DNA from 2 places in the Solibacillus sp. FSL R5-0449 genome. Region 1 is predicted to be linked to the other one. Evidence: riboswitches for the same ligand, from Rfam matches in the RefSeq annotation. Region 1 holds a riboswitch; the other holds the start of a gene.

Evidence for each region. A riboswitch is a leader RNA that binds a small molecule or an ion and turns the genes downstream of it on or off. The one in region 1 is predicted to bind FMN.
Region 2: it holds a riboswitch for FMN, as region 1 does, so the genes downstream of both, ribE (riboflavin synthase) here and MKY27_RS05725 (ECF transporter S component) in region 1, are expected to answer to the same signal.

Annotation. Positions count from the first base shown of each region.
Region 1 is NZ_CP150239.1:1,187,110-1,194,742, forward strand. It holds gene ccsB (c-type cytochrome biogenesis protein CcsB) at 1-537, shown strand, start outside; gene MKY27_RS05705 (response regulator transcription factor) at 726-1,442, shown strand; gene MKY27_RS05710 (ATP-binding protein) at 1,435-3,210, shown strand; gene MKY27_RS05715 (RNA polymerase sigma factor SigX) at 3,377-3,910, shown strand; gene MKY27_RS05720 (hypothetical protein) at 3,907-5,130, shown strand; FMN riboswitch at 5,235-5,409, shown strand; gene MKY27_RS05725 (ECF transporter S component) at 5,653-6,228, shown strand; gene brnQ (branched-chain amino acid transport system II carrier protein) at 6,406-7,633, shown strand, end outside.
Region 2 is NZ_CP150239.1:1,825,869-1,833,501, reverse strand. It holds gene metE (5-methyltetrahydropteroyltriglutamate--homocysteine S-methyltransferase) at 1-490, shown strand, start outside; gene MKY27_RS08930 (hypothetical protein) at 502-681, shown strand; gene MKY27_RS08925 (transcription initiation factor TFIIIB) at 760-963, opposite strand; gene MKY27_RS08920 (VC0807 family protein) at 987-1,670, opposite strand; FMN riboswitch at 2,040-2,176, shown strand; FMN riboswitch at 2,277-2,411, shown strand; gene ribE (riboflavin synthase) at 2,533-3,168, shown strand; partial or broken gene ribB (3,4-dihydroxy-2-butanone-4-phosphate synthase) at 3,182-3,766, shown strand; gene ribE (6,7-dimethyl-8-ribityllumazine synthase) at 3,809-4,276, shown strand; gene MKY27_RS08900 (PadR family transcriptional regulator) at 4,411-4,728, shown strand; gene MKY27_RS08895 (DUF2812 domain-containing protein) at 4,721-5,899, shown strand; gene MKY27_RS08890 (DUF2812 domain-containing protein) at 6,066-7,262, shown strand; gene MKY27_RS08885 (LysE family translocator) at 7,592-7,633, shown strand, end outside.

The sequences.
Region 1 (7,633 bases):
GTCAGTACTGCGACATATTTAATGCCAGCTATTTTTGGTATGAATGAATATAAAGAACTGTCAGAAGACCGTATGACACCGTTATTTGAATTACCGGCATTGATCGATGCACGGAAACTAACAACTGTTTTTTGGTCTGTTCTATTCGGTACAATGATTTATATACTCATTCGACTGATCTTTAGAAGAAAGATAGCGAAAATGTTCCAGCCGTTAGTGAAACGGGTGAACTCGACGCTAATGGATGAAATTGCCTACCGTTCGATTTTAATTGCTTTTCCGATTTTTACATTAGGCGCGCTTATTTTTGCAATGATATGGGCACAGGAAGCATGGGGACGATTTTGGGGCTGGGATCCGAAAGAAGTGTGGGCACTTATTACATTCCTGTTTTATGCGGCATTTTTGCACTTGCGCCTATCAAAAGGCTGGGAAGGAAGGAAGAGTGCCTGGCTTACGGTAATTGGTTTCCTTATTATTCTATTCAATTTAGTCGTTGTTAATCTAGTTATCGCAGGATTACACTCTTATGCATAATGTGACAAAATATTGCTTTTCATCCTATTGTTAAAGCAATTTAATCGTTTCCAATTCTATGCAAAATAATTAATAAACTGTCATAAAGTTAGAAAAGTTCAATCGGATTGATTGGGCTTTTCTTTTCAATCGATCACTAAAAAGGTACAATAGAGAAGAGAAATAGAGTTTTGAAAGGGGCAACACCAGTGTCTGAAAATATTTCTGTGTTAATTGTGGACGACGAGGATCGAATTCGTCGTTTGTTAAAAATGTATTTAGAGCGTGAGGGCTATACAGTAGAAGAAGCGGAAAATGGAGAACAAGCACTTTCGATGGCGCTTGAAAAAGATTATCATTGTATTTTGTTGGATATTATGATGCCTGAAAAAGATGGTTTGGAAGTTTGTGCTGAACTGCGTGAAAAGAAAACAACGCCTATTATATTGTTGACGGCAAAAGGTGAAGAAGCAAACCGTGTACAAGGATTTGAGCTTGGTGCGGATGATTATATTGTGAAACCTTTTAGTCCGCGTGAAGTCGTGCTGCGTGTGAAAGCAATATTGCGACGTTCAGCAGTGTTTGCACCTGTTTCAAATGCTTCATCATCGAAAGATTTAGTCGTGTTCCCGCATTTAACAATCGACCATGATGCACATCGTGTAACAGCAGATGGAACGGAAGTAAATTTAACACCGAAAGAATACGAACTATTATACTTTTTGGCGAAGTCACCTGATAAAGTATTCGACCGTGAGCAATTATTAAAAGAAGTTTGGCACTATGATTTCTTTGGTGACTTGCGCACAGTGGATACACATGTAAAGCGCCTGCGTGAAAAGCTGAACCGTGTCTCTGAAAATGCTGCGAAAATGATTGTTACGGTTTGGGGAGTAGGCTATAAATTCGAGGTTGTAAATGATTAGAATAGCAACAAGTATTGTCGGGAAGCTATGGGTAACCATTTTGCTTCTCGTTTCATTTGTCCTGTTTATTTTCACCATATTCATGTTGGAATTTCTTGAAAACTATCATAATGAGCAGTCAGAGGCATCATTAAGACAAACAGCTGCAGCCATCGCGAGCATTATCGATGAGGAAGAAATCGATGATAAACAGTTTGCGATCATTTCAGAGTTGTTAACGGAAACGACAAACGTACTTATCGCCAAAAGTTCAGATGAAATATTGTATGCAAGACAAGAAGGCATCAATAAAGAAGAAATACAGCAAAAAATCATAAGCAGTAAAGCATTTGAAGAAGTCTATGAATCATCAGAGCCAACTGTAAAGGAACTGACGCTGCCTTCAAATCGGGAAGAAGCGAAAAATTCCGATTATATAGTATTAGGTTTCCCGCTGAAAAGTGTTGAAGATTTACATGGGGCTGTTTTTATATATAAAAATCCAGATGCATTACACCAGACTAGTAATGAAACGACGAAAATTGTAGTTTTAGCTGCGGCTATTGCATTTATATTGACGACAATTTTCGCCTTTTTCCTTTCTTCTAAAATAACGCTTCCATTGCGTAAAATGAGAGAGCATGCATTTGAATTGGCGAAGGGGCGTTTCGATTCGAAAATTGAAACGAAGCAAAATGATGAAATCGGTCAGCTTGCCGTTGCGTTCAACCAGATGGGCCGCCAATTGAAGCATCATTTAGAAGTAATCAATCAGGAAAAGGAACAATTATCGAGTATTTTAACATCGATGACTGATTCCGTTATTACATTTAATCGTGATAAAACGATTTTAGTGAGCAATCCGCCTGCAGAGCGACTACTTCAAAAATGGTTCGTCGAAAAGGGATTGGATAGCTCAAAGCCGATACCGGATGAACTTTATCATATGCTTGATCATGTATTGAACTTTGAAGATCAGCTGGATGAAGAGTTAGAAATGGGCAAATCCTATTACAGTATTACAATTAGTCCCCTGTACAGCAGGGATACAATTCGTGGTGCAGTCGCTGTTATTCGTGATAAAACCGAAGAAACGAAATTGGAAAAGCTGAAATCAGATTTTATCGCCAATGTTTCACATGAGCTCCGGACACCAATTGCAATGCTTCAAGGCTATTCTGAAGCGATTATTGATGGAGTTGTGACAACAGAAGAAGAACGGACTGATATGATCAGGGTCATATACGATGAATCACAGCGTATGAGTCGCCTCGTAACAGATTTACTTGACCTGGCGCGGATGGAATCTGGGCATATGAGCTTGTATAAGGAAGACGTTCCATTAGTGGCGGTTATTGAACGCATGACTCATAAGTTTGACCAGACAGCGAAAGAAAAACATGTGCAGCTGCATATTGAAACGAACTTTTCGGACGAAACGCTTATTTCGATTGATGAGGACCGTATCGAGCAAGTGTTAACGAACTTGATTGACAATGCGATTCGCCATACACCTGCAGATGGATCCGTAACCGTTTCGATAGAAAATGAGCAAAACTACGCTAAAATTCAAATCAAGGATACGGGGCAGGGCATTCCGCAAGATGATTTACCGTATGTATTCGAACGATTCTACAAAGCGGATAAAGCGCGTACACGTTCAAAAGGCGGAACTGGCTTAGGTTTGGCCATTACAAAAAACATTGTGGAAGCGCATAACGGCAGAATATCGGTTGATAGCGTGGAACAGCAAGGAACAACCTTTACATTTTACTTGCCATTACCTTGATAAAAATAGGGTAATGGAATTATGTTAGTCTTAAAAAGTTTATCATTTTGAATTGTTCAAAGTGATAAACTTTTCTTTTTAACTGACTAGATCTTTTGGAAGCGGATGATTAGTTGTAACTTTTTTGATTCGAAAACGACAAATTACGTGAATGGAGGTGGGATGGGTGCAGCAATCCATTTTCCATCGATTATACGATACGTATCATCAGGATGTTTTTAATTTCTTATTTTACTTAGTAAAAAACCGTACCGCAGCTGAGGATCTTGCCCATGAAGTATACGTTCGTGTATTGAAATCATACGACCGTTTCGAAGGGAAAAGCTCGGAAAAGACTTGGTTGTTTTCTATAGCGAAAAATGTGGCGATCGACTATTTCAGAAAAAAGCAAGTTCGTGATAAGCATGCATTTACAGCGTTTGATTGGGAGACAGAGCAACTTGTAAGCCCAGTCCCTTCACCTGAACAATTTACCGAATTAAATGATCAGCTCCATCAATTACTGGTAGCGTTGGAGGAATGTTCAGGTGATCAGAAAATGGTTATTATCATGCGGTTCATTCAGGAACTTTCAATTCAGGAAACAGCGGAAATATTAGGGTGGACGACCGGAAAGGTTAAGACGACACAGCACCGTGCTTTAAAGAATTTGCGGCTGTTATTGGAAGCGCAAGAAGGAAGGGAGGCGAATCCATTATGAAAAAGGAGCATTGGGATGAAAAAGAGATTGAGCTTTTTCTGAAAAAAGCACCGAAAGTAACCGATCATCGTTCAAAAGATGAGGTATTCAATCGTTTAATGGATGAAGGAGCATTTAATGAAGATCCGCCTCAACTACAGCCAAACAATCAAAAAGGCATTCGATGGGCACCATTGTTCTTTTCCATTGCATCCATATTTATTATTGTTTTGATCAGTGCGCAATTTATAGGTAATAATGAGTCGGTCTCTATGCAAAATGAAACATTCGATCTTGCCGATCCGGAAACCGAAGAGAATATGACAATGAGCGCAAAAGAAGATGCATCTACCCAAACTGAACGCTCGATGATTAATAGTTTCTCAACGGAAGCACAGCCAGAGCGGACTTTAGTTTATGAAGACGAGCTGGAGGGCAACACATTATTTACAATTGGTCTTGCAGGGGACGATGCGGAAAGTGTACCTGTAAGCATATTGATTCCTAATGAAGTTGTTGCTGAAAAAACGGGTAAAGAGAATCCGACGTTGCTGGAACTTTATAACACATTCAGTCCTCTGCTGGATGAACAGTCACTTGGCTTTAATGAATACCATCCGTATAAAGGGGAATTGCGTGAGGAAGGGGATAAGCTTGTCCATATGTTGCCGGAAGATCACCAATATGATGCGGGAACAGCGTCCTTATCGAATTATCTAGGGTCCCTTATTGATACTTTCAGCGGTGCATATACGGAAGTGGAAATAGAAAATACGGCCGGAACACCAATTTACTTTGACCATATTGGTGATGTTAATGAGCCGTTTTTATTAAATGACGAGAATGCTCAATATAATTATTTTATGTATCAGATGCGGAATGGCGCTGTATATTTAAGTCCGAATTTCCGAATGAGCTTTACAGATGTGCAAGAAGCAATCAAAAATATGACGGTGGAAGCAAATGATATATACAGAACGGTCATCTTGCCTGGTGTTTATTTAAAAGTTGAAGAAGCAGATGCAATCGTTACGATCACATTCGAAGAACCTTTAAACCTGGAGAATTATGAACCTGCTCAAGCAATGCGAATGATTGAAGGATTAATCATGACAGCGGCAAGTTTTGATAAACAGGTAAAGTTTGAAAATATCGTACAGGAACAATGGGGCGGTTTTGACTTCTCAAAACCAGTAGAGAAGCCGGTTGCGGCAAACCGTATCCATTATGAATTTCAATAATTCAAATAATTTTACTAGGAATTGTAAGCAATAGGCTTTACAATTCCTTTTTTTTATATATAATAATAGTTATAGCAAGGTAATTGCTACATAATTTCATATTGATTCATCTTCGGGGCAGGGTGTAACTCCCGACCGGCGGTAATAAAAGTTGTAACCTCTGACCATTTACTTGGAGGAAGTTATGTCAAACTTTTCGAGCCCGCGAGCCACTTTTTGTGTGCAGGATTTGGTGCAATTCCAAAGCCGACAGTATAGTCTGGATGGGAGAAGGTGAAGGTACGGTCGTCATTTTTTGAAAATGCCGTGCTTTGCAGTATTTATTTCTAATTCCTTATTTGTTAACGGAATATTTTTCGTATACCAAAAAACAGGAATGGCTGCAGATGCACAGATAGACCCTTTATTTAAGTGTGCCTATTTCTCCCTTATGCTCTAGTTTAGCATAAGGGTTTTTTCATGAAATGATTTGATACGTCCTTTCTTCTTGCGAGATGGAATCAGCAAAGAGGAGAGATTTTTATGCAAAAAAGAAGTTTAAAGTTACGTTCATTCGTAACGATTGCAATGCTGAGTGGGGTTTCATTTGTATTAATGCTGTTAAACTTCCCACTACCATGGTTCCCGGTGTTTTTACAAATTGATTTCAGTGATGTGCCAGCATTGATTGCGGCAATTACGATGGGACCTGTTGCAGGTATCCTAGTTGAACTGGTTAAAAATGTGCTGGACTGGATTTACACAGGGGCTCCTGAAGGGATTCCGGTAGGTCATATGGCTAACTTCGCTACAGGTGTATTATTCATTTTACCAGCTTACTATATTTACAAAAAATTCCCTTCTGCTAAAGGGTTAATGACAGGTTTAGTAGTATCAACGGTTGTCATGTCACTTGGAATGGCGGCATTAAACTATGTGGCGTTCTTGCCGCTGTACACGTACTTACTAGGCTTCGAATATAATATGTACGAAACGATCGTATTAGGTATTTTACCGTTTAATATTGTTAAAGGGATTATGATGTTTGTAGTTGTGACGATGCTTTACCGTACAATGCGTGTATGGATTGAAAATCAGCGCAAACAATATTTAGCTTAAATTTTATAAGAAATTACGGAGCGATGTCGAAAAGTGTTAACTTTATGACATTGCTCCTTTTATATTTACTATTACTATTGTCATTCTGTTATCGTGCTGATATGATGTGGTACATTGTTAAGAAAATTTGGACGTTTCATTTATACACCATGAAATGACATCTTAGGAGAGAATATGATGGACAAGAAAATACCATTTTCAACCTATGCAGTAATCGGCACGATGCTGTTTGGGATGTTTTTTGGAGCAGGAAATTTAATATTTCCGATTCAAATGGGGCAATTAGCAGGGACAAATTATTGGCTTGCGCTAATTGGCTTTTTAGTTACGGCGATTGGTTTGCCGTTTTTAGGGATTTTGGCAATCGGATTGTCGGGAAGTAATGGCTTGCGTGATTTAGCAAGTAAAGTACATCCGATGTTTGGTTTGTTATTTGCATTGGCTTTATACTTAACGATCGGGCCATTTTTTGCAATTCCGCGTACAGCAACAGTACCGTTTGTCGTGGGATTTGAACCGTTTATCGATCCTTCACAGGCAGCATTGTGGCTGGCGGTATTCAGTTTTGTTTTCTTCGCGATCGTTTTTTACTTTTCGTTAAATCCGGCGAAAATAATGGATATTATCGGAAAGTACTTAACGCCGGCATTTTTGATTTTCTTATTTGTATTGATCGGAATTAGTCTGTTTTCTCCTATGGGGAAATTCGTTGAGCCTGCTGGAGCCTATATTAACGAGGCATTTATGACAGGGTTTAAAGAAGGTTATAATACGATGGATGCGCTTGCTTCACTTGCGTTCGGTATTGTAGTCATCCATGCGATTAAACGGACAGGTATTACAGATAAAAAAGAAATTGCAAAAGCGACTTGGAAATCGGGTATTTTTGCAATGGCATTAATGATGCTCATTTATGGTCTGATTGCTTACATGGGAGCATCGAGTGTAACGGCAATTGGTACATTTGAAAATGGCGGGCAAATTTTTGCGGCGGTTGCTGATCATTACTTCGGTTCGTACGGCGCGATTTTATTGGCGATTATTATTGTACTGGCATGTTTGAAAACAAGTATCGGGCTCATTACTTCGTGCAGTGAGTTTTTCCATGAGGTGTTTCCGAAAATCAGCTATAAAACATTTGTAGTCATGTTATGTGTTGTTTCGTTTATCATTGCAAACTTTGGGTTAACGAATATTATTACCTATGCGATTCCGGTGCTGATGTTCCTTTACCCGCTGGCAATTGTATTAATTATACTGGCGCTTTTAGGTCCGTTGTTTCAATACAAAAAGCCTGTATTTGCATGGGCGATTTTACTTGTCTTCTTTATAAGTATAATTGATGGCTACAATGCACTGATCGGAAGTGTGCCGGCATTTGAAATGAGTATGCTGACATCTGTTT
Region 2 (7,633 bases), 640 kb from region 1:
AATCAATATAATTCAAGTAGACGAACCTGCCTTGAAAGAAGGTATGCCAATACGTAAAAGTCTGCATAAGTCTTATATCGATGCGAGTGTAGCTGCATTTAAATTAGCGACAAGCGGTGTGCGTGAAACGACCCAGATTCATACACATATGTGTTATTGTGAATTTAACGATTTTATTGATGTAATAGAATCATTGGATGCGGATGTGATTTCAATTGAAACGTCACGAAGTCACGGTGAGCTGATAAAAGTATTAAAAGAAACACCATATGGACTTGGAATTGGCTTAGGTGTATATGATATTCATAGCCCGCGTATTCCAACTGTGGAAGAAATGGCAACCATTATAGAAAATAGTAAAAAAGTAATCGCAAAAGAACAATTTTGGATCAATCCCGATTGTGGCCTGAAAACTCGTACGGAACAAGAGACCATTGCATCATTGAAAAATATGGTGGCCGCAAAAGAGCGACTTAAACAGTTGAATTAGGGGCGGTTACTATGAGACGAATGAAAAGAAATTACAATCCTGTGTTTTTGGCAGCTATAATGAATGGCTTTACAGGAAGTTATTCAAAAAGCCTTAAAGAGTTACGTAATGAGTTGATAGCGACATACCCAGCAGATGCAAAGGAGATTCAAAAAGCATATTATTCTGTAAAAGCTGAATTAGTAGGATGAAAGAATTTTTTATAAACAAATAGAAAATACAATGCCCATTGCAATATGCAATGGGCTATTTGTAATCGTGATATCTTATTAAAAAGTCCCTTTAAATTTCTCAGGCTTTACAACATAGCCCTCGATAATAAAACCGCAATCCGTACAAATAATATATTCAATATTGCATCCTAAACTTAATTTATTAACAGGTGACATCACACTGTACCCGCTATGTTTTCCTCTTCCTAACTCCGTACCGCCACATTTAGGGCATTCATTTACTTTGACGATCGATGTCATCTCTATCATCCTTTCGAAATTAATTACTCGGCAACAATATCATGTTCTGTCAGCTTCTCTTCCTGCTTTTCCTGCATTCGATTCGTGTATTTTTGCACAATTACATTAATATAAAAGAACATCCCCATGACAATTCCTGAAAATACCCAACTTGCCACTCGTTTATAAATTAGCATATCACCATAGCCGTCAATCCCGTATTTCCGCAACAGAAAGACCGTAATTCCTGCCATAACGAGCCCTCGAATTATGAACACAACCTGAATCAGCTGAAACCATCCGAAAATTCCTTTTTGGAAAAATAATGTTTTGCTGTCCTTTCTTGCATAGCCTTGCAAGTAGGCAAAATCAATTGCAACATACAAAGGAAAAGGCTTTTTAATGATAAATAATATTCCATAGATAAATGTGTAAAAAAGACCTAAATAAACATTATTCCAAATCATTTGCTCCGCTGAGCCTGCCAATAAATCAACCGTAGTACCTATAAGCATCGAGCTTAAAATAAACAAGCCCGTCACATTAAACTGCCGATCTTTTGCAAAGCGGTAAATTGTATAAATTATACCGGGAACGGTGGACAGCAGCATCGCGGCATAGTCACCAAATGGCTCCCGCCCAAACTTCCATATCGCATAAGGTAGGACTGCATAGAAAAGTAGTTCCAAAAAGATAAAATATTTATTTGACTGTGAATTATTCGCCATAAAAGCCTCCATTACATTGAATTCTTAAATACCCTTAATAATGTATATAAAGTGTTAAATGAATTATATTACTGAAGATTATCCGACACTATATACTGTATTTTAATAATTTGAAATAAGCTAATAAGCAAACTAAAGAACGCTTTAATTATTATTAGCAGAACTACTTCAGTGCTTTTCACATAACTCCTTTCATTTTATTGTAATATTATGTATATTCTTCTACGAATTACCTCTAAGGAAAGTTTCAAAATTTTAATTTCATAGAGGGGAATAGAGATAAAAGGATTGGGAAACTAAAAGTAAGTAGGTGCAAAAATACTATTAGCTTTTGAGTTTATTTATGTTACAATAACTTTCAAATAAAATAATTTCCTTCGGGGTCGGGTGAAATTCCCAATCGACGGTGATGAGTTGAACTCTAAGCCCGTGAGCCACTTTATGTGTGCAGGATTTTGGTGCAAATCCAAAGCCGACAGTTATAGTCTGGATGGGAGAAGGAATGGCAACACATTTTTAAAAATTTGATTTTAAATGTGATTTTTTGCTATACACTTTTCCTGTCGCGCCTTTGTGACGGGATTTTTTTATTTCATTGAAAAAAATAATTTCCTTCGGGGTCGGGTGAAATTCCCAATCGACGGTGATGAGTTTACCTCTAAGCCCGTGAGCCACTTTTGTGTGCAGGATTTGGTGCAAGTCCAAAGCCGACAGTTATAGTCTGGATGGGAGAAGGAAGCAATGTCAGCAGTTTTTTGAAAATTAACTTCAAAAAGCTTATTTGATGATGCTCAATTTTGCTCTCATCGAACTCCGAAATCAATCGGGGTTCTTTTTTTAATTTTAAAAAGAGGTGAGCAGGATGTTTACAGGAATCATTGAAGAACTGGGAACGGTTGATACAATCAGCCAGTCCACACAAGCGATGGAACTAGCCATTTGCGCAAGCAAAATTTTAGAGGATGTTCAACTCGGGGACAGCATTGCCGTTAACGGTGTCTGTCTGACAGTGAAACAATTCTCGTCATCCGTATTTTTGGCGGACGTCATGCCAGAAACGGTCAAAGCAACAAGCCTCCAGCAATTAGCAGCAGGAATGCCTGTCAATCTGGAACGGGCGATGTCGGCGAATGGTCGTTTTGGCGGGCATATTGTTTCAGGCCATGTTGATGGGATTGCGACAATACAACGTAAAAGACCTGTTGCCAATGCCGTTTATATTGACCTGGCAATGGAAAAGCATTTGATTGCAGAATGCATTAAGAAAGGCTCAATTACAGTAGACGGCACGAGTTTAACAATTTTTGACGTGACGGATACATTCATTACCATTTCCTTAATCCCTCATACATATGAGCAGACCGTATTAGGCTTTAAAAAGCCGGGAGATGTTGTGAACATTGAAACAGATCTGATCGGAAAATATGTAAAAAAACATTTGCAAAATCAAACGGGAAGTACGCTAACAATGGACTTTTTGCAACGTACTGGATTTTAAAGGAGTGGTATAAATGAATACGATTGAAGAAGCAATTCAGGCATTGAAAAACGGTGAAATTATTATTGTGTCAGATGACGAGAACCGTGAAAATGAAGGGGATTTTCTTGTTTTAGGGGAATTTGCTACACCGGAAAATATCAATTTCATGGCACTTCATGGAAGAGGGTTAATATGTACACCGATTTCTTCTGCCATTGCAGAAAGACTTTCCCTTCATCCGATGGTGCAAAGCAATACCGATACATATCAAACGGCTTTTACGATTAGTATCGATCATATCCATACAACAACTGGTATAAGTGCATTTGAGCGTTCTAAAACAATGTTAGCATTACTGGATCCTGCAACAAAACCTGAGCATTTTCATCGTCCGGGCCATGTGTTCCCGCTCATTGCAAAACAGGGAGGCGTGTTGGAACGCCGCGGACATACGGAAGCGGGCGTCGATCTGGCAAAGCTATGCGGTTCGAATGAAGTAGCGGTCATCTGTGAAATTATGAACGAAGACGGTTCAATGGCCCGCATGCCGCAGCTCAAAAAGCTGGCACAAAAACATAACTTGAAATTTATTACTATCGAAGACTTAGTTCAATATATAAAATTAACTACCGTATTGGTATAAAAGGAGCAATTTATAATGGGAAAAACATTTGAAGCACAATTAGTCGGAACAGATTTGAAAATCGGAATTGTCGTTGGACGATTCAATGAATTTATAAATGATAAATTATTAAGCGGAGCAATTGATGGCCTGAAGAGACATGGTGTTGACGAAGCAAATATTGATACAGCATGGGTACCAGGTGCATTTGAAGTACCGTTTGTAGCAAAAAAAATGGCTGAAACGTATAACTATGATGCCGTTATCGGTTTAGGTACAGTCATTCGCGGGTCTACAACACATTATGATTATGTATGTAACGAAGCAGCTAAAGGCATTGCAAAAGCGGGCTTGGATACAGGCGTTCCGGTAATTTTCGGCATTGTCACAACTGAAAATATCGAACAGGCAATCGAACGTGCTGGTACGAAAGCAGGCAATAAAGGCTATGACAGCGCAATGTCTGCCATTGAAATGGCAAACTTGAATAAAATGTTTAAATAAAGATTATTGAACGCCACTCCAAAAATTTGAGGTGGTTTTTCTTTGCTTTCAATAACAAGTTTACAAATTATTTCCTGTAGTTTATTGTTATGTTATACGATATATCGCGTGACATAATAGTTGGAGGAATGAATATGTCTTATAATGGCGGACCGATGACGGAAGCAATGTATTATGTCCTGTTGGCATTAATGCGTCCTAATCATGGTTATCAGCTAATGCAATCCATTACAGAAGTATCAAAAGGCCGTTTGAAAATGGGGCCCGGCACATTATATGGTGTCCTATCAAGAATGCAAAAAGACGGTCTCATTGTTTTGTCAAAAGATGATGGCCGCAGAAAAATATATGAAATAACGGAAGATGGTGAGCATGCATTAAGAAACGAATATGCACGTCTGAAATCTCTAATTTCCGACAGCAGTGTATTAGAGGAGGGAAACGATGGGTAAAGTAGTGCGTAAAATCAGACCAACCAACTACTGGCAAATCGGAGAACACGAAAGCTGGTTTTCGGATATGTCGTTACAAGGACTCCATCTTCATAAAATGGGAACCAATTTAGCTCATTTTAAAAAAGGTGAACCGAAGCGAATCGAATACCGCATTGAAGTGACAGGTAAAAAGTTAATTACATATGAGCAAATAGATCTGTACGAGGAAAACGGCTGGGAGTATGTTACAAGCTATCAGTGGTTTCATGTTTTCTCTTCGCCAACTGAAAAAAAAGCACCTGAAATTCATACAGATCCAGCTGAGCAGGCATTTACTTTACAGCGGCTTTATAAAAAACTCGTATTTAATTTAGTATGGGTTTCTCTGGGAGTAGCCTTGATTTTAGGTATGCTTTTGGCGATGTGGTTTTTGGATGGAACGCCTGTTTTACGGTTGGTTGAAGGATATGTCGTTCAGCAAAGTACCATCACGATCCTTTATATTTACTATGTTATTAATGCGGTAAAAGCAATGCTGGCGATTAAAGAATTGAAAAAAAGTTTAAATGAAGGCAAAGCCATCAATCATCACGCTCCATGGAAAAAGAGTTTGCGGAAAAATGGTATATTGTCGGTTGTCTTTATAGGGATTATTCTTGTATGCGGCTTAATTATGCCATTTTATCAACTGAAAAAAATGGATACCTTTACACTTCCAAAGAATGACGAAAACTTGCCGTTTGTCCGTTTAGCGGATATCGAACAAAATCCACAGCTGAACAGGGATGAATATTATACAGATGAATTCGGTTGGGCAAACCGTTATACAACAAATTGGAGTATCTTTGCACCCGTACAGTTCGAGACGGACGAAATGTGGTTGGAAGAAAGCGGAACCTATTCACCGAGCGTTTCTTCTGAAATATACAATTTAACATTTCAGGCATTCGCTAAACCGTTGCTGTCTGACTTGATGGAGTGGCATACGTATGGGGATGAGAGGGAAAGTTTCATCGAAAGGAAACACCCTGTCTTTGATCATCTTGTTACGCGCGAGGATGAAGAATGGAAGCAATTAGTTGCTTCTAAAGGTAAGGTGGTAATGTATATACGTTATTACGGATATGCAGATCTGGATGTAGTAGTGGAAAATGCAGCTCAGAAAATAGTGCTGCTTGCGGAAAGATAGTTCCAAGCGGTGTAAAAGGCAATCCTGCATGGGCAGGGTTGCCTTTGTGCTGAGAATATTTTTAGTGCATCAGGAAGTGCTGAAATGCTTTCCTGGTCCTAATTAATTATTTACAAACTTTCCCTTCTATTCTATGGTTAGGTCAGGTATATAAGGAGGGAGAGCGATGGCAGAAATCGTACGCAGATTAAGACCGGGCCAATATTGGCGCATCAAGGAACATGAAAGCTGGTTTTCAGATATGTCTGAGCAAGGTCTTCATTTTTATGAGATTGGCACACATTTTGCGAAATTTAAAAAAGGTGATCGTAAACGAATGGATTACCGGCTGGAACTCGCAAAAAGCAAATATATATCAAGTGAAAAAATCCGGTTATTTGAAGAAAGCGGCTGGGACTATATTGCGAGTGACCGCCATTTTCACGTATTCGCTGCACCGACAGATCGTAAAATAAATGAACCCCCAATAGATCGGGAAGAGCAAATAACTGTAGCAAATGCCCTTTTCAAGAAAACATTGATAAGTTTCATCTTTATTTTATTGGCTGTGATAGCCCTTTTTTGGCTAATTGGCAGTATTTGGTTCACAGGAAATACACCAACATTGACATTAATTGAAGGTCATATATTTACAACAATGGTCCTCTCATTGTTGAACCTCTATTACTTGATTTCCATGGCAATGGGACTTCTAGGTATTGCACGCATACGACGCAATATGAATGAAGAAAATTATGATAATCATCATAAACCATGGGAGATTTTTTATCGCAATAACATAATAGTTAATGTAATGACTATGGGAATATCTTTATTTGCGATTTTCATTCCGTTTTATCAGTTACTTCAGATGGATACACTTACATTACCGGAAGAAGATTCATCGCTACCGTTTGTAAGATTAGCGACAATTGAAACTGCGCCAAACCTTGAACGGGATGTTTTTATGATAGATGAAGTAGATTGGGGAAATAATTACTCGGAAAACTGGAGTATAGTCGCTCCTATACAATTTAGTATGAGGGAAAATTTCATTGAAAAGAAAGGGCAAAGGTCTGACCCAAACAACAGTTATGAACCAAGTATCTCTTCGGAGGTTTACCGTTTAAACTTTAAATCCCTTGTTGCACCATTGGTTGATGACCTTATCACAAAGCATAGTTTTGTAAATGAAGCAGAATCATTTATGGAAGGAGAGCATAAGGAATTCGACCGGTTACTTATACGCCAAAGCGACTATAATAAAGAATTTATCTTCGTTAAAGACCAGTCTGTCATGTATATTGGTTACTCAGGTGAGGTAGGGGCGGATGTTATTATAGAAAATGCCGCTGAGAAAATTGTTTTGCTTACGGAATACTAAGCGCGGATCTAGAATTTCTAATATAATCGTAAATCATCTAATATCGGGTAGAAATCTTCTAATAAGTTGCCGATTTTCTAATATATAAGGCAATTGTTCTAATAAGTCTCTCAGATGTTCAAATAAATAGTTGAAATACGCTAATAAACCATAGAAGTTTTCTAATAAAACGAAAAAACTTCTAATAAAATCAGTCGACGGTTACAAAATTTAGTCCGCCATACATAAAAACAACCAAGCATGCTTAACTATTAAACTGAAAATACCCCTGGCTTCCTTCTGATCAACATGTTAACATATTTAAAAATTCAGAAAATGAAGGTGAGTAAATGGAGAATGTAGTGTTCTTTATTATTGCGTGTATACTACTG